4 regions of the Mesorhizobium sp. CA7 genome follow, and region 3 is predicted to be linked to each of the others. Evidence: predicted binding sites of a transcription regulator. Region 3 holds the regulator's gene; each other region holds the start of a gene.

Region 1 (4,700 bases), on a different contig from region 3:
CTCGGTATCCGGCCGTTATGCCGCCGGGCTGCCGCTCGACGGCGACAATCTGGTGGTGAAGGCGCGCGATGCCTTGCGCCGGGAAGCCGGCATGCAACAGGGATCGCCGGTCGCCATCCGGCTGGAGAAGAACCTGCCCATCGCCTCCGGAGTCGGCGGCGGCTCGAGCGACGCTGCGGCCGCGCTTAATGGCCTGGCGCGGCTCTGGAAGCTCGATATCGACGACAATTCGCTGGCGCGGATCGGGCTTTCGCTCGGTGCCGACCTGCCGATGTGCCTCAAATCAAAGCCGCTGATCGCACGCGGTATCGGCGATGAAGTCTCGCCGCTATCCGCCTTTCCTGCGCTTGGCCTGGTGCTGGTCAATCCGGGCGTCGCGGTCTCGACGCCGGACGTGTTCAAGGCGCTCTCCAGCCGCGATAACGAGGCGCTGCCGCCGCTGCCTAAGCGCCTCGATTTCCACTCGATCCGCAACTGGCTGGAGACGACGCGCAACGATCTCGAGCCCGCCGCCCGTTCGGTCCAGCCGGCGATCGGCGAGGCGCTCAAGGCGCTCAAGCGTGCCGACGCCGCGTTCGCGCGCATGTCCGGCTCGGGCGCCACCTGTTTCGGCCTGTTCGAGACCGGCAATGTTGCAAAACGCGCGGCGATCGAGATCCGCGCCCGCCACCCCGACTGGTTCGTTGCCGCGACGCGCAGCATGGAGGTGAGCGATGGCGAAGCTTGACGAAAGCCGGCCCTTCATTCCGGTGCGCATCGCCGTGCTTACCGTCTCCGACACGCGCGGCCTCGCCGAAGACAAATCCGGACAGACGCTGGCCGACCGCATCGCGGAAGCCGGCCACAACCTTGCCGTGCGCGATATCGTGACCGATGACCGCGACAAGATCCGCGACAAGGTGCTTGGCTGGTCGAAGGACGAAAACATCGATGTCGTGATCACAACCGGCGGCACCGGCTTCACCGGCCGCGACGTGACGCCGGAGGCGCTGGAGCCGATCTTCGAAAAGCGCATGGACGGCTTTTCGGAAGTCTTCCACCGCATCTCCTACGACAAGATCGGCACCTCGACGATCCAGAGCCGGGCAACAGGCGGCGTCGTCAACGCCACCTTCGTCTTCGTGCTGCCGGGCTCGCCCGGCGCCTGCAAGGACGCCTGGGACGGCATCATCAAGGCGCAGCTCGACTACCGGCACATGCCCTGCAACTTCGTCGAGATCATGCCGCGGCTGGACGAGCATCTCAGGCGCGGCGGCAAGCCCACCTCGTAAAGCTCAGTTAAGGCGCCCGGCCGGCACGGCGGGGCATCATTTCGGCGGCGCGATCCAGATTTCGGCGTTCAGCCTTCTGGTCGCCAGGCCGCGCGCCAGGGCTTCGGCGCTGCGCGCGCTCTTTGCCAGAGCCGAGGCCTGACGCTTGCTGATGACAAGCCCCTCGGCCAGCGCACGATTGCTCGAGAACACCCTGGCCAGGAAAGGCGCACGGTTGGCGCGGGCGCGTGAAAAGCGCGCCGGCATGGTCTGTTTCGCGGTGTGCGCCACGACTTCGTCGATCCAGCCCTCGGCGAGCCGCGCCCCCGGCTCGAGCAGGAGCAGCCAGTCGCCCTTGGCCTGGCCGATACCGGCGCCGATCCCGCCGGTCGCATAGTGGCAGCCGGCATGCTCGGCCACCCGGTGCGTCTGATCGGTCGAGCCTTGATCGCAGACGATCACGTCGCGCACGACGCCTTCGACCGCGCCGCCGACCAGCGAGGCGAGCGTACGGGCAAGCCCCTCTTCGTCGTTGCGGGTTTCGATAAGGACGCTGAGCATTTTAGCCGAATAGCGGAAAGTGCGGCGATGCGCCAGTTGCGCGCTTCAAGCGAAAAAGTTCTTGCTTTGTTCTCTTCGGCGAAATAGGAATAGTTTCATGAACAGAGCGATTCGACAGCCTGCCGACAGTCCCTGGGAGAGGGCGAAAATGGAACAGATCGTGCGCGCCGACATTGCCGCTTTCGGAGCAGGCCGAGCCGAGATGGCGAACGCGATGATCGAGCAGAGCGGCTTGCGCGTGCGGCCCGATCGCAATCGCGGCCGCTCGGCCGGGATCAATCCGTCCGGCCGGTTCGAGCCGATCAGCCGGCATGTGTTCGACGACGGCTGGAACTCGCTGGAGGAACTGCCGCCGTTCAAGACGGAAGTGCAGGTCGAAAAGCCGCGCACCATCATCACGCGCAACGAGTCGCCTGACATCTCCTTCGACCGTTCGATCAACCCCTATCGCGGCTGCGAGCATGGCTGCGTCTACTGCTTCGCCAGGCCGACGCATGCCTTCATGGGCCTGTCGCCGGGGCTCGATTTCGAATCGAAGCTGTTCGCCAAGCCGGATGCCGCGCGCATGCTGGACAGGGAATTGTCGAAACCGGGCTACCAGCCGCGCACGATCGCCATCGGGACCAACACCGATCCCTACCAGCCGATCGAGAAGCAATACCGCATCATGCGCGAGATCCTGGAAGTGCTGGAAGCGCGCGGTCATCCGGTAGGCATCGTCACCAAGTCGGCGCTGGTGACACGCGACATCGACATCCTGTCGCGCATGGCCGAGCGCGGCCTTGCCAAGGTGGCGCTGTCGGTGACGACGCTCGACCGCATGCTGGCGAGAACGATGGAGCCACGCGCCTCGACGCCGACGAAGCGGCTGGAGGCGATCAGGCAGCTTTCGGATGCCGGCATCCCGGCATCGGTCATGGTGGCGCCGATTATTCCGGGGCTTACCGATCCCGAGATGGAGCGCATCCTCGATTCGGCTAGAGCCGCCGGCGCGCGGGAGGCCGGCTACGTCATCCTGCGCCTGCCGCTCGAAGTGGCGCCGATCTTCAAGGACTGGCTGTTGCGCCATTATCCCGACCGCTACCGGCATGTGATGTCGCTTATCCGCTCGATGCGCGACGGCAAGGATTACGATTCCGAATGGGGCAAGCGCATGAAGGGCGCCGGTCCCTATGCCTGGCAGATCGGCCGGCGCTTCGAGATCGCCGCCAAGCGGCTCGGCCTCAATGTCGAGCGGCGGCAGCTTCGCACCGACCAATTCGTCGCAGGCGCCAGTGCCGGCGAGCAGCTGATGCTGCTTTGACGCCAGCACCGGCCATGACGGCCGGCGCTAAGCACTTCCAGGCAAAGCGATTTTCGGTCTGGAATTGCTATTTGTTTCGAAATCCCGTCCGGCCCCTGTCCCCCGGCTGTGAGACGGTGCCTTCCCGGTCCGACGCCCCATCCGACCCGGAAGGACTTGCGGAGAATCGGAGCCGATGCGAACCTCGCCGCACCATGGCTCGCGCGCGTTCCGATTCTCCGCTTCTCTTTGAAATGGTCGAGAAGCCCGACTTCTCGATCGAGACGAAAGCGATAGCCGACGGGCTGTGGCCGGTCGCCGGTATGGACGAGGCCGGCCGCGGTCCGCTCGCCGGTCCGGTGGTGGCCGCCGCGGTGGTGCTCAACCCCGCCAACATTCCCGAAGGCCTCGACGATTCCAAGCGCCTCACCCATTTGCAGCGCGAGGCGCTGTTTCTCAAGATTCTCGGCTCGGCGCTCAGCATCTCGATGGCTTCGATCAGCGCCGAAGGCATCGACAACAGCAACATTTTGAAAGCCAGCCTCGAAGCGATGCGCCGCGCTGCCGCCGGCCTGTCCTTGCGACCGAAGCTCGCCCTGGCCGACGGCCGCGACATACCGCCAGGTCTCGCCTGCGAAGGCCGCGCGCTCATCAAGGGCGACCAGCGCTCGCAGTCGATCGCCGCCGCCTCGATCGTCGCCAAGGTGATGCGCGACCGCATGATGTGTGGCTGCGGCGGACATCACGAGCACTACGGCTTCGAAGTGCATATGGGCTACGCGACGGTCCGCCACCGCACCGCGATCGAGGCGCATGGGCCGGTGGCACGGCTCCACCGGGCCTCGTTCGCGCCGTTCCGGTTGGGTGGGATTGAGATGGCGGAAGAGGAAGAGAGCCTCGCCGGGCTCGAGTAGTTAGCTGATCTGCCCCCAATGTGGTTACGGCTTGCGGACATCCTCTGTCACTGGCGTGACTGATCGACCTGAGGCTTGATTGCCACGTGGTTCCCCCAATCCGTCGCTGCTTCGCAGCGCCACCTTTCCCCCTGCGGAGGGAAAGGAAGGGAGCGTTGCTGGACGAGCATTGACGGCAAAAAGCTTGGCGCCTTCCTCTACCCCGTCGATCGGGGGAGAGGTGGCTCGGCGAAGCCGAGACGGAGTGGGGGTCGACCAGCGCTACATAAGACAATGCATGCGCCAAGCTGCCACGCACGCTATCACCAAGACCAGCTGCTCGGAATGTGTGCATAGCGTAGCCCCTTGTGGGGAAGATTGGCAGCTTCGGCGCCGCGCTCCTTCCAAACAAAAAAGCCGCCGGGTTGCCCAGGCAGCTTTTGAGTTCGAAGTTTCGAAGTCGGCTCAGTTCAGCTTGGCCTTCACATCATTGAGCGCCGACTTGAACAGATCCGCGCCTGCCTTGACGTCGACCTTGGCGGCGAGCAGCGTGCGGGCGGCTTCGACGGCGATGTCGACGGCGGTGGCGCGCACTTCGCTCACCGCCTCGCGCTCGGCCTGGCTGATCTTCTGCTCGGCAAGCGCGGTGCGCCGGGCGACATAGTCCTCGGTCTTCTTGGCCGCCTCGGAGGCAAGCAAGTCAGCCTCGCGTTT
Region 2 (4,700 bases), 760 kb from region 3:
TGGCGGTTGGAGACGAACCAGATATGCAGGTTTTTCTTGGCGCGCGTCAGGCCGACATAGGCGAGCCGGCGCTCTTCCTCGAGGCCGGAGCGTCCGCCTTCATCCAGCGCGCGCTGATGCGGGAACAGGCCTTCCTCCCAACCGGGCAGGAAGACGGTCTCGAATTCGAGGCCCTTGGCCGAATGCAGCGTCATGATCGAGACCGCATCTTGCGACTCGCCCTGCTCGGCCTCCATCACCAGCGCGACATGCTCGAGGAAGGAACGTAGCGATTCATACTCCTCCATGGAGCGGATCAGCTCCTTGAGGTTTTCCAGCCGCCCGGGCGAATCCGCCGAACGGTCGTTCTTCCACATGTCGGTGTAGCCGCTCTCCTCCAGGATGGTCTCGGCGAGCTCGGTGTGCGGGGTGGTTTCCAGCGCCTTCTGCCAGCGCTCGAAATTGGCTGCGACCTCGCGCAGCGCCGCACGCGGCTTCGGCTTCAGCTCGTCGCTTTCGGCAAGCGTCGCGGCGGCCTCCAGCATCGGGATGCGCATGGCGCGGGCCGTGTCGTGGATCTGACGGATGGTGGCTTCGCCGAGCCCGCGCTTCGGCACGTTGACGATGCGCTCGAAGGCAAGGTCGTCGCCGCCATTGGCGACGACGCGGAAGAAGGCAAGCGCGTCGCGGATTTCCAGGCGCTCGTAGAAGCGCGGGCCGCCGATGACGCGGTAGTTCAGGCCGAGCGTGATGAAACGGTCTTCGAAGGCGCGCATCTGGAAGGAGGCGCGCACCAGGATCGCCATGTCGTTGAGATTATGCTTCTGCCGCTGGTAGGCCTCGATCGCGTCGCCGATGGCCCTGGCCTCTTCCTCCGAGTCCCAGGCGGCGTGGACGTGAACCTTGTCGTCCTCGGGGTCGTCGCGGTCGGTGAACAGCGTCTTGCCGAAGCGGCCCTCATTGTGGGCGATGAGGTGCGAGGCCGCGCCCAGAATATGCGCGGTGGAACGGTAGTTGCGCTCCAGCCGGATGATGGTGGCGCCCGGAAAATCCTTGTCGAAGCGCAGGATGTTGTCGACCTCGGCGCCGCGCCAGCCATAGATCGACTGGTCGTCGTCGCCGACGCAGCAAATATTTACGCTCACGGGCTGTTCCGCGCCTGCCGGCGCGGGCCCTCCGCGGGGGCCTCGCAACGGCTCGGACGCCCAGTCGGGCTTGCGGCCTTCGGCCGAAACGTCCCATTCATCGCTGCGGGCTAACGGCTCCTCTCCGGGAACTGGTGGTCTGTAGTGACCACCTTCTGTTCTATCGATAGTCGATTTCGATGCGCTCGGTGCGCGGCCGCCCGGGGCCCCATTTCTCGGAGTCCCTGGCCTCTGCGCCAGGAGCCTTAGCCACATATACTGCGCGGTGTTGGTGTCCTGGTATTCGTCGACGAGGATGTATTTGAACTTGCGGTGGTAGTCCTTCAGCACGTCCGGATAGGCGCGGAAGATGCGGATCGGGTGATAGAGCAGGTCGCCGAAGTCGCAGGAATTCAGCGTCTGCAACCGTTCCTGGTAGGCCTTGTAGAGTTGGCGGCCCTTGCCGTTGCCGAAGCTGCGCGCATCGCCTTCCGCTATTTCGTCCGGGCCAAGGCCCTTGTTCTTCCAGTTGTCGAGCATCTGGGCGAAGGTCTTGGCCGGCCAGCGCTTGTCGTCCAGCCCTTCGGCCTGGATCAACTGCTTGATCAGCCGCACCACGTCGTCGGTGTCGAGAATGGTGAAGTCCGATTTCAGCCCGGCCAGCTCGGCGTGGCGGCGAAGCAGCTTCACGCCGATCGAGTGGAAGGTGCCGAGCCAAGGCATGCCCTCGACATTGCCTTCGCCGATCAGGATGCCGATGCGCTGCTTCATCTCGCGCGCGGCCTTGTTGGTGAAGGTGACAGCCAGGATCTGCGAGGGGAAGGCCCTGCCGGTGGCAAGGATATGGGCGATGCGGGTGGTGAGCACCCGCGTCTTGCCGGTGCCCGCGCCGGCCAGCACCAGAACCGGGCCTTCGGTGGTCTCGACGGCGAGACGCTGCTCCGGGTTCAGGCCCTTGAGATAATCGGGCACGCCGTTCTGGCCGCTGCGCGCCGCCATGGCGCGCGCGGCTATGCCGGATGGAGCCGCTGCCGGCCGCGCATTCGGTTCATCAAAAAAAGGCATGTCCTCGGAAAAGCCCGACATCGCCCCCGAATGTAGTGATTCGGCAGCGAAAGACCAGAACTGTCTACGTTTTGTTCTAGTTTCGCGTGTCTGGCCCCAACTTGACAGCCGGAGCGGGTGAGGGAAAGCTGCCGGCAGGGCAGGGACGGCTCGCCGTCGCCTCAGAGCGGCCGCGAAGGCGCAACAGTCGAAGGAGCACCGTCTTGGCTGTCACCATCACCTCCCTCGTCCTTTTCCTCATCGGTCTCATTCTCGGCGGCGGCGGCATCTGGCTCATCGCGCTGGGCGGCAGCTGGTACTACCTGATCGCGGGTCTGGTTTTTCTGATTACCGCCTGGCTGTTGTTCAGGCGCAGGTCGACCTCGCTCTGGCTCTACGCGCTGTTCGTGCTCGCCACTTTGTGCTGGGCAGTCTGGGAAATCGGCTTCGACTGGTGGCAGCTCGGTCCGCGCGGCGGCGTCATCGTGCTCGTCGCCTTATGGTTGCTGACGCCGTGGGCAAGGCGGGGGCTGCGGGGGCCGGACGGACGCGCGCCGCTGATCCTGGCCGTGCTCGCCTCGCTCGCGGTCGCCGGTTATTCGATGACCGCCGATCCCATGGATATCGGCGGCACGCTGGGCACCGAAAAGGCGGCGACGGCCGCCAATCTCGGCGGCGACATCCCGGCCGGCGAGTGGCAGTTCTACGGCCGCACGCCTTTCGGCCAGCGCTATTCGCCGCTCGACCAGATCACGCCGGACAATGTCGCCAAGCTGCAGCCGGCCTGGACCTATCGCACCGGCGACGTGAAAGGCCCCGACGATATCGGCGAGACGACCTATCAGGTGACGCCGCTGAAGATCGGCGATGCGCTGTTCATTTGCACGCCGCATAATTTCGCCATCGCCATCGATGCCGCGAGCGGCAAGGAGAAGTGGCGCTACGATCCGAAGATCAAGCTCGACCCCAACCGCCAGCACCAGACCTGCCGCGGCGTGTCCTATTATGCCGATACCAAGATCGCCGCCGGCCAGCCTTGCGCCGCGCGCATCTATCTGCCGACCTCCGACGCCCGGCTGATCGCGCTCGATGCCGCGAACGGGCAGGTGTGTCCGTCCTTCGCCGAGGCCGGCACGCTGAACCTGATGGCCAACATGCCCTATCCGAAGTCGGGCTATTACTATTCGACGTCGGCGCCACTGATCGTCGCCGGCAAGATCATCGTCGGCGGCGCGGTCAACGACAATTATTCGACCGAGGAACCGTCCGGCGTCATCCGCGCCTTCGACGCCGGCACCGGCGCGCTGCTATGGAATTGGGATTCCGGCAATCCGGACGTGACGACGCCGCTGCCCGCCGGGCAAACCTACACTCACAACTCGCCCAACATGTGGTCGACGGCGAGCGCCGACGAGAAGCTGGGACTGCTCTACGTTCCGCTCGGCAACCAGACGCCGGACCAGCTCGGCATGGGCCGCAGCGCCAATGTCGAGAAATTTTCCTCCTCGATCACCGCGCTCGATCTCAACACCGGGCAATTGCGCTGGGTACGGCAGACCGTGCATCACGATCTGTGGGACATGGACGTGCCGGCGCAGCCGTCGCTGGTCGACATCACCACGGCGAGCGGCGTCGTGCCGGCGCTGGTCGGGCCGACCAAGCAGGGCGATCTCTACGTGCTCGACCGGCGCACCGGCGAGCCGATCATTCCGGTGAAAGACGTGCCGGCGCCCGGCGGCGCGATCGAGGGCGATCATGCCTCGCCGACGCAGCCGGCCTCGGACCTGTCCTTCAATCCCAAGCCGCTGACCGGCGCCGACATGTGGGGCATCACCATGTTCGACCAGCTGGCGTGCCGGATCGAATTGAAGAAGCTGCGCTATGAGGGACGCTACACACCGCCCTCGCTGCAGGGCTCGCTGATCTATCCCGGCAATTTCGGCGTCTTCAACTGGGGCGGCGTCGCGGTCGATCCGGTGCGGCAGGTGATGTTCGGCATGCCGACCTACCTCGCCTTCACCTCGAAGCTCATCCCGCGCACGGAGGTGCCGCCGCCGGGCGATACCAAGGGCAGCGAGCAGGGGCTGAACCGCAATGAAGGCGCGCCTTACGCGGTGGTGATGGGACCGTTCCTGTCGCCGCTCGGCATTCCCTGCCAGGCGCCGCCCTGGGGCTATGTCGCCGGCGTCGACCTCAAGACGGGAAACATCGCCTACAAGCACCGCAACGGCACTGTCTACGACATGACGCCGCTGCCTTTGCTGCTCAAGGTCGGCGTTCCCGGCATCGGCGGGCCGATGATCACGGCGGGCGGCGTCGCTTTCCTAGGCGCCGCGGTGGACGACTATCTGCGCGCCTACGACCTCACCACCGGCAGGCAGCTGTGGCGGGCGAGGCTGCCGGCGGGCGGCCAGTCGACGCCGATGACCTATACGGTGGCCGACGGCCGCCAGTTCGTCGTCATCGTCGCCGGCGGCCACGGCTCGGTCGGCACCAAGCCAGGCGATTACGTGATGGCCTACACGCTGCCGAAATAGGACAAGGCGAGGCCGG
Region 3 (4,700 bases):
GCGGCGGTCTCGCGTTCCCGGCACAGAACGCACCTTGTCTTCATGGCGGCGTTTTTCTGCGCCTTGGGCTTTCTCGCGGCCAAGGTGGAGACCTGGCGGATGGCGACCCCGATGCTGGGTTCCGAAATCCAGACACGGCTGACGGGCCGCCTCGTCACCGCCGAGGCGATGGCCAACGGCCGTGTCCGGCTCACCATAGATCTGATATCCACGGAGCGTCCGAAGCTGCGCTACGCGCCGAACCGCATCAGGCTGTCGGCGCGCAGGATCCCGTCCGGCATGACAGCCGGGTCGATGCTGACCGGCTATGCCAAGCTGCTGCCGCCGACAGGTCCGGTCAGGCCGGACAGCTACGACTTTTCGTTCGACAGCTATTTTGCCGGCATCGGCGCCAGCGGCTTTTTCCTGGGCGATCCGAAACTTGTCGCGCCGACCCCGACTGCGGCAACGGAAGTGCCGTTTGGCGCGCGCGTGGCATCGGCCATAGAAAATGCTCGCGAGGGGATTGCCGACCACATCAGGAGCAGCATCGGGGGTTCCGAGGGCGAGATCGCGGCGGCGCTGATCGTCGGCGTTCGTGCCGGCATTCCGGAACAAATCAACGAGTCGATGCGGCGGACCGGCATCTACCACATCATTTCGATCTCCGGCCTGCACATGGCGCTGGTCGCCGGCACGATCATGGTCCTGCTACGGGGCGCCTTCGCGCTGTTTCCGGATTTCTCGTCGCGCCGGCCGGTGAAGAAATATGCCGCTGGCATCGCGCTGGCGTCGATCGCCGCCTATCTCGTGATCTCCGGCATCGTGGTGGCGGCCGAGCGAAGCTTCATCATGCTTGGCGTGATGCTGGTCGCCGTGCTTTTCGACCGCGCAGCGCTGACCATGCGCAACCTGGCGATCTCTGCCATCGCCGTCATCCTGGTCTCGCCGCATGAAGTGGTCGGCCCGAGCTTCCAGATGTCCTTCGCTGCCACCGCCGCCCTGGTCGGCGCCTATGCCGGCTTTGCCGACTATCGCGCCGGCAAAACGACCGCGCCGCCGGCAAAGCGTTCGTTTCTCGGGTTCCTATCGCGAAAACTGGCGATTGGAGCGGGTGGCGCCGCCGTGACGTCGCTCATCGCGGGCAGCGCGACATTGTTGTTTGCCATCTGGCACTTCCAGCGGGTGTCGCCGCTCAGCCTGCTGGCCAATCTGGCGGTCATGCCGATCGTCTCATTGGTCGTCATGCCGTTCGCCGTGCTGAGCGCGCTGGCCATGCCCTTCGGCTTAGACGGTCCCTTCCTCTTTGTCATGGGCAAAGGCCTGACGGCGATGATCACCATTTCGGCATGGATTTCCGAGCGCTCACCGGTCGACGCCGTCGGGCTGATCTCGATCCAGTCGGTGCTGCTGGCGACGGTCGCGCTGGTCATCGCGACCATGGCTACCACCTGGCTGAGGCTTGCCGCCGTACCTTTCGCGCTCGCTGCGCTGCTGGCCATTTCGCACGTCCGCACACCGGACGTGCTTATCTCGGAGGATGCGCATCTGGTGGCGATGCCGATCGGCGGCGGCGAGCTTGCCGTCAATCGCGAACGCTCCAACGAGTTCACCACCGACAACTGGAAACGGGCGCTGAAAGCCGAGGAGATCGTGCCCCCGGAAAGGTTCGCCAAAGATACGCTGGACATTGCCGATCCCGTCGACCTGCCGCCCGGCTCGCCCTTCTATTGCAGCGGCGATCTCTGCATCGGTCGGCATCCTTCCGGCGCGATCGTCGCGCTCGCCGAGACCCGCGACACCGCCCGGCCGGCCTGCGGCTTCGCCGACCTCATCGTCATCAACGACGCCACGGCCTATAACCCTTGCCGCGATCCGCGTGTGCTCGTCGTCACCAAGCGGCAGCTGGCGCGCGACGGCAGCGCCGCCGTTTTCTTCGATCCGCAATCGGCAACCGCGCGGCCAACCGTCCGCTACGCGGTCGTAGAACCATACCGACCCTGGCACGAGCAGCGGAAATACACGCGCGAGGCGAGGGGACTGGCGCCCTATAAGCAGCCGGAAAAACCAGCCGCCGCACCGGCCCAATAGATTGTCGTCCGGGCGAAGACGGCGAGCAGTTCTGCTCAGTAGCGGCGAATAAGTCCGACGAGCTTGCCCTGAACCTTGACCCGGTCCGGTCCGAAGATCCGGGTCTCATAGGCCGGGTTGGCGGCCTCGAGCGCGATCGAGGCACCCTTGCGGCGGAAACGCTTAAGCGTCGCCTCCTCATCGTCGACCAGCGCCACCACGATCTCGCCCGGGCTTGCGGTGTTGGCATTGCGGATGATGACGGTGTCGCCATCGAAGATGCCGGCCTCGATCATCGAGTCGCCCTTGACCTCCAACGCGTAATGCTCGCCGCCCATGATCATGTCCGGCGGCACCGAGATCGAATGCGTCTGGTGCTGGATGGCGTCAATCGGCACGCCGGCGGCGATGCGGCCCATCACCGGAATGGATACGGCCGCCGCGGCCTCGTCGTCATTGCTTGGCGTCGGAGTGCGCGATGGCGTCGTCGGCTTGACCTGGCGACTGAGATTGCCTTGGCCGCCCTGGATGACGCTCGGCGAAAACTTCTTCGCGGCATTCAGGCCAGGCGCGATTGAGTCGGGCAGGCGCAGCACTTCCAGCGCGCGCGCCCGGTTCGGCAGCCGGCGAATGAAGCCGCGTTCTTCCAGCGCCGTGATCAGCCGGTGGATGCCGGACTTGGAGGCAAGGTCGAGCGCCTCCTTCATCTCATCGAAGGATGGAGGAATCCCGCTCTCCTTCAGGCGTTCATGGATGAACATCAGGAGTTCATGTTGTTTGCGCGTCAGCATCGGCGGCCCCCACGGGTTCTGAAACCAGAATCAGAAAAACAAACCCAGAACAAACACTATCTGTTCCAGTTGTGTTCCGCAACCGTTTAAAGTTTAGTGAATTTGTTAAGGCTGCCGAAACAATGTCGTATCCGGTGACGGCCGGCTGCCCCTCGTGGGGCAGCGGCATTGATTTCGCTCGATTTTGGAGTTCCCCTTACGCTGAAATACAACCCGCCACGATCACGAAGCCGTGGTTGGGATCACGTCGGCTCTACCGTAAGCGCGTGGCACCGTGAACGAAACGAACCCAAAATGCCAACCTTGGCGAAGTTCCGATCCGCAGTCTTCGCCGTCTATGGACCAGCTAACATAGGACCAAAGGTTCTTGCCCTGTCGCCGACGGTGGTGAGACAACCCCCTTGGCCAGATCGAAATGGAGGCGGCAGCACAATGAGGGGAATTCCTGATCTCGCCGAAGTCGAGGCGATGGATGCCGCGGATCCGCTGCGCGCCATGCGCGATCGCTTCGTCTTGCCGGAAGACGTCATATACCTCGACGGCAATTCGCTGGGCGCTGCTTCGATCGACGCCTTCAGCGAGATCGAGACTGCCGCGAGGCAGGAATGGGCGCGGGATCTCATCCGCGCCTGGAACACCGCCGGCTGGTTCGATATGCCCATCGAGTTGGGTGACCAGCTAGGGCGCCTGATCGGCGCGAAACCCGGCCAGACGGTCGTTTGCGACACGACTTCGATCAATATCTACAAGGTCCTGCATGCGGCACTTGCAATGCTGCCCGAGCGTTCGGTGATCGTTGCCGAGGGCGACAGCTTTCCGACCGACCTCTACATGGCGGAAGGCGTCGCATCGACGCGGCCCGGCACGGTGCTGCGGCTCGAAGGCACCGATGCCCCGACGATTGAGGAACTGGTTGACGATCGCGTCGCGGTCATCCTGGTCAACCACGTCAACTACAAATCCGGCCGGCTGCGCGACATGGCGGCGCTCACCCGCAAGGCTCATGAAGCCGGTGCGCTGATCGTGTGGGACCTCTGCCACACGGCGGGTGCGCTGCCGGTGGATCTCGACGGCTCTAATGCCGATTTCGCCATTGGCTGCACCTACAAGTATCTCAATGGCGGGCCGGGCTCACCGGCCTTCATCTACGCCGCGAGCCGCCATCACCGCGACATTCGCCAGCCGCTCAGCGGCTGGTGGGGCCATGCCCGGCCTTTCGCGTTCGAGCAGGGCTACGCTGCGCGCACGGGCATCCGGCGGTTCCTGTGCGGAACGCAACCGGTGCTGTCGATGCGCGCGCTGAAAGGGGCGCTGGATATGTGGAACGATGTCGACATAAGGGCCGTGCGGAGAAAAAGCGTCGCGCTGACGGACCTGTTCATCCGGCTTGTCGAGGCCAGATGCGGCGGCTTCGGTCTTGAGCTGGAGAGCCCGCGCTCAGGCGCAGAACGCGGCAGCCAGGTATCGTTCGCCCATCCAAATGGCTACCAGGTGATGCGCGCCTTGATCGAGCGCGGCGTGATCGGCGATTTCCGCGCGCCATCCACCATCCGTTTCGGCTTCACGCCGCTCTATGTCGGCTACCGCGATGTCTGGGATGCGGTCGAGGTGCTGGAGGACATCCTGCGCACTGGCATCTGGCAAGACGCACGCTTTGCCGTCAAAACAACCGTTACCTGACTTTGAATCGGCGATGCCGAACAAATGACCTGATCGCGGAGACACCGTTGCTGGGACATCGTATTGTCGACTGGGATGACGCCTATGCAAATGGCGCCAATATCGCGGGCGGCGACCGCTGGCCGGCTGCGTGGGATCGGCCGGCGCGGGCGTTTCGCGAAAGGCTGCTGTCAGAGGGCA
Region 4 (4,700 bases), 210 kb from region 3:
GGACCTATACCGGCTCGCGCCACGGCAAGGAGGTGGCGATGCCTTATTGGAGCATTCCCGACGAGGCCTTCGACGATCCGGACGAAATGGCAGTGTGGGCGCGGCGGGCTTATGAAGCGGACGAAGGGCGGGGAAGTGAAAGTTAGAAATGCTGGCGGGACAGCACCCCCTCTGTCCGGCAGGACAGAGAGGGGTGTGAACGAACTCGGCCATTGCGGTTGGCCGGGCTGCCGCAACTTGAACGTTCTATAGCGCCTTGGCGATCTCCGCCGCCAGCCGCGCATTGTTCTCGACCAGCGCGATGTTGGTCTTGAGGCTGCGACCGCCGGTCAGCTCCAGGATCTTCGACAGCAGGAACGGTGTCACCGCCTTGCCGGTGACGTTGAGCGCGTCGGCAGCCTTTTGCGCGGCCTGGATGTAGCCGTCCATCTCGGCGGCCGGGATTTCGTCATTCTGCGGCACCGGGTTGGCGACGAGGATGCCGCCGCCCAGGCCCAGCGCTTGGCGCGTTCTGTAGAAATGCGCGATGTCTTCCGGCGCATTGAGCGTTAACGGCGCGCGGAAGGGCGACTGCCTCGACCAGAAGGCGGGCATCGTCTCGCAGCCATGGCCGATAACCGGTACGCCGCGCGTTTCCAGCACTTCCAGCGTTTTCTCGATGTCGAGGATCGCCTTGGCGCCGGCCGAGACGACGATGACCGGCGTGCGCGCCAGCTCGTCGAGATCGGCCGAGATATCGAAGCTTTTCTCAGCGCCCTTGTGGACGCCGCCAATGCCGCCGGTGGCGAACACTTTTATGCCGGCCATATGCGCGGCGATCATGGTGGCGGCGACAGTGGTGCCGCCGGTGCGCGTTTGAGCGACCGCGAAACCGAGATCGGCGCGCGACAGCTTCATGGCGTCACCGGTCATGGCAAGCGATTCGCGCTCGCCGTCGGAGAGGCCGATCTTGATACGGCCCTCGACCACGGCGATCGTCGCGGGTACCGCGCCGCCATCGATGATGATCTGCTCGACCTTGGCGGCCATGGCGCCATTGTCGGGGTAGGGCATGCCGTGGGTGATGATGGTGCTTTCCAGCGCCACCACGGGCCGGCCGGCGGCAAGCGCCTCCGCCACCGGCGGATGGATATCGACGAAGGGGCGGGCGGTATCAGGCGTCATGGCTGTCTCCGATCCGAACGGATTGCTTCGGCAGTGGTGGCCCTATGCCACTTCCCGCGGCTCCGGCACAAGGGCAAGCGCCTGCGTGAAGTTGGCGATCGTGAAGGACGGCACGGCCTGCGGGCTCTCTATGGCGAGCATCGCCGCGGCAAGGCCTTCGCGTAGTGCTGCGCGCAGCGGCAGGCCGCGCAGCAAGGCGGCGACGGTTGCGCCGGTCAAGGCATCGCCGGCGCCGGTCACGTCGGCCACCTTGCGCGGCGCGGGCGGATCGATCTCGAAGATTCCGGTGTCGTCGAAGCCCAGCACCGGAGCGCTGCCGGACGTGACCACGCCGGCATTCAGGCCAACCCGCCTGAGCGCGTCGACAAGGGTCTTGCCGGATGGCTCGGCGCCGACCAGCGCGGCGGCTTCGCGACGGTTCATGAAGAGCAGCGACAGATCGTCGAGCAGCGGCGCCAGGCGGACGACCTTGGCCGGCGAGACGGCGATGGCAAAGACCGGCCGGCCGCCGGCAAACGCCAACAGACGCTCCAGCGCCACCGTCGGCAAGTTGGCGTCGCACAGGATAGCGTCGGCAGCGGCGATCGCCTCGCGCACCTTGGCGCGTCTTATTTGCTTGGGAAAGGCAAGATCGTAGAGCGCCATGTCGGCAAGCCCGACGATCAACTCGCCTTGGGCATCGATCAGCGCCGTGTAGCTCGGCGTCGTGCGGTCGAGGAACACCACCGAAAGGTCGGTTATCCCGGCGTTGTCGATCGCCGAGGCGACTGTGTCCGCCGCAGCGTCACCGCCACGCACCGAGATCAGCGAGGCCGACACGCCGCGCTTCACCACGCTGCGCAGCGCGTTGAAAACCACGCCGCCGACGTCCTCGCGCATGATGCCGGGATTCGAAGCCGCGGGCACATAGACGCCCGAGACCTGGCCGCGCCGGTCGATATGGGCGCCGCCAAGCGCCAGGATTGTTGGGGATGTCGGCATTTCGGGTCGGTGACTTTCGTTGATCGTGCGGCCGCGCACACTAGGTTTCTGCGCGTCGCCCCGCAATCGGGGTCGCGATTCGGACGGCCGGATATCGAAATCTCTTCTGGATCCGTGGTTGCACTCCGCACCAGCCCTGGTGAGACAAAAATAGAACAAATCCAGATATTGATTATTTTTCAGATATTTGTTGCCCCTTGCCAAATGAGAACAAAAAAGGTACAAAACAAGCAGGGATCACGGATTGTCCGGCCTTCATTGACGACCAAGGGGTGATGTATCATGGCTCAGAATTCTTTGCGGCTTGTAGAGGATAAGGCAGTGGACAAATCAAAGGCTCTGGACGCGGCGCTGTCGCAAATCGAGCGCGCGTTCGGCAAGGGCTCGATCATGCGGCTCGGCGCCAACGAGCAGGTGGTCGAGATCGAAACCGTGCCGACCGGCTCGCTCGGCCTCGACATCGCGCTCGGCGTCGGCGGCCTGCCGCGCGGCCGCATCATCGAGATCTACGGGCCGGAAAGCTCGGGCAAGACGACGCTGGCGCTGCACACGGTGGCGGAAGCCCAGAAGAAGGGCGGTATCTGCGCCTTCGTCGATGCCGAGCACGCGCTCGATCCGGTCTATGCCCGCAAGCTTGGCGTCGACCTCGAAAACCTTTTGATCTCGCAGCCCGACACCGGTGAGCAGGCGCTGGAGATCTGCGACACGCTGGTGCGTTCGGGCGCCATCGACGTGCTGGTCGTCGACTCGGTGGCGGCACTGACGCCGCGCGCTGAAATCGAAGGCGAGATGGGCGATTCGCTGCCCGGTCTTCAGGCTCGCCTGATGAGCCAGGCGCTGCGCAAGCTGACCGCCTCGATCTCGCGTTCCAACACCATGGTCATCTTCATCAATCAGATCCGCATGAAGATCGGCGTCATGTTCGGCTCGCCCGAGACGACCACCGGCGGCAACGCGCTGAAATTCTACGCCTCGGTGCGCCTCGACATCCGTCGCATCGGCTCGGTCAAGGACCGCGACGAGGTCGTCGGCAACCAGACCCGCGTCAAGGTGGTGAAGAACAAGCTGGCCCCGCCCTTCAAGGTGGTCGAGTTCGACATCATGTATGGCGAGGGCGTGTCGAAGACAGGCGAGCTGATCGATCTCGGCGTCAAGGCCGGCGTCATCGAGAAGTCGGGCGCCTGGTTCTCCTACAATTCCCAGCGCCTCGGCCAAGGTCGCGAGAACGCAAAGCTGTTCCTGCGCGACAATCCCGATACGGCGCGTGAGGTCGAGCTTGCGTTGCGCCAGAATGCCGGACTGATCGCCGAGAAATTCCTCGAGAATGGCGGCTCCGAAGGCGGCGACGACGGTTTCGAGGATGAAGCCGGCGCCCTGTAAAGTGCGTTTACCCTGGGATTTTGCGCTCCGGGGCGATCCAAAGGCGCCCGAGGATAGTTGGTTGGCTTAGCCGGAGTTCGGCCGCAATCCTGGTTTATCGCCTTATGCTTATGTAAGCGAGTTCTTGTATTGCGTAACCGAACCGCCGGCCTTCGTGCCGGCGGTTTTGCGTTTCGCAGGCAGCGCTGAGCCGCCGCTCGTCCGCCGATCGGCCCAAAGCGCGTCGCGCTGCAATGAATTCAGGCAATGCGCTTTGGTCCATGCTTGTGCCTGTCATTTTCCCAAAACCGCTTGCGCAGTTTTGAGCGACACGCCTGTTTTGCGTGTTTCTGGACAGGCACAAGAGCTATCGCTAAAAGGCCAATCTATCTTCTGAAACACCAAAGCCCATTTGCCGCCGGCCGGGCCGGCGGTTCTTGCGAAAAAGGCAGTATGCAATGAGTGGCGTGAACGACATCCGGTCGACATTCCTCGACTACTTCCGCAAGGAGGGCCACGAGATCGTCGCCTCCAGCCCGCTGGTGCCGCGCAACGATCCGACGCTGATGTTCACCAACGCCGGCATGGTGCAGTTCAAGAACGTCTTCACCGGCCTGGAGAAGCGTCCCTATACGCGGGCCTCTACGGCGCAAAAAAGCGTGCGCGCCGGCGGCAAGCATAACGACCTCGACAATGTCGGCTACACCGCGCGCCATCTGACCTTCTTCGAGATGCTCGGCAATTTCTCGTTCGGCGACTATTTCAAGGAGCGCGCGATCGAGCTTGCGTGGAACCTGATCACCAAGGGTTTCGGCCTCAAGAAGGACAAGCTGCTCGTCACCGTCTATCACACCGACGACGAGGCGGCGGCTTACTGGAAGAAGATCGCCGGCTTCTCGGACGATCGCATCATCCGCATCCCGACTTCGGACAATTTCTGGGCAATGGGCGATACCGGCCCCTGCGGCCCGTGCTCGGAAATCTTCATCGATCGCGGCGAGCACATTTGGGGCGGACCGCCCGGCAGCCCGGAAGAGGATGGCGACCGGTTCCTGGAATTCTGGAACCTGGTGTTCATGCAATACGAGCAGGTGACCAAGGAAGAGCGCATCGACCTGCCGCGTCCCTCGATCGACACCGGCATGGGCCTGGAGCGCATGGCCTCTATCCTGCAGGGCGTCGAAAGCGTCTTCGAG

What was found. Region 3 encodes LexA, which represses DNA repair genes until DNA is damaged. Its sites were predicted from a motif close to TGTTCNNNNTGTGTTCNG; they were not measured.
Region 1: LB552_RS11070 (PA0069 family radical SAM protein) is a predicted target of LexA. The motif match lies at 1,868-1,885, and genes of this name have one in related genera.
Region 2: LB552_RS04195 (ATP-dependent helicase) is a predicted target of LexA. The motif match lies at 2,230-2,247, and genes of this name have one in related genera.
Region 4: recA (recombinase RecA) is a predicted target of LexA. The motif match lies at 2,352-2,369, and genes of this name have one in related genera.

The regions. Positions count from the first base shown of each region.
Region 1 covers NZ_JAIUHH010000004.1:205,801-210,500, forward strand. Annotated here, with positions in the region: gene LB552_RS11055 (4-(cytidine 5'-diphospho)-2-C-methyl-D-erythritol kinase) at 1-727, shown strand, start outside; gene moaB (molybdenum cofactor biosynthesis protein B) at 714-1,271, shown strand; gene LB552_RS11065 (glycosyltransferase) at 1,308-1,811, opposite strand; gene LB552_RS11070 (PA0069 family radical SAM protein) at 1,960-3,114, shown strand; gene LB552_RS11075 (ribonuclease HII) at 3,309-4,007, shown strand; gene LB552_RS11080 (F0F1 ATP synthase subunit B) at 4,452-4,700, opposite strand, start outside.
Region 2 covers NZ_JAIUHH010000001.1:866,208-870,907, reverse strand. Annotated here, with positions in the region: gene LB552_RS04195 (ATP-dependent helicase) at 1-2,189, opposite strand, end outside; gene LB552_RS04190 (glucose/quinate/shikimate family membrane-bound PQQ-dependent dehydrogenase) at 2,372-4,684, shown strand.
Region 3 covers NZ_JAIUHH010000001.1:108,150-112,849, reverse strand. Annotated here, with positions in the region: gene LB552_RS00490 (ComEC/Rec2 family competence protein) at 1-2,070, shown strand, start outside; gene lexA (transcriptional repressor LexA) at 2,106-2,840, opposite strand; gene kynU (kynureninase) at 3,273-4,520, shown strand; gene LB552_RS00475 (alpha/beta hydrolase) at 4,568-4,700, shown strand, end outside.
Region 4 covers NZ_JAIUHH010000001.1:320,784-325,483, reverse strand. Annotated here, with positions in the region: gene LB552_RS01555 (TfoX/Sxy family protein) at 1-146, shown strand, start outside; gene LB552_RS01550 (pseudouridine-5'-phosphate glycosidase) at 247-1,164, opposite strand; gene LB552_RS01545 (carbohydrate kinase family protein) at 1,207-2,145, opposite strand; gene recA (recombinase RecA) at 2,428-3,525, shown strand; gene alaS (alanine--tRNA ligase) at 3,963-4,700, shown strand, end outside.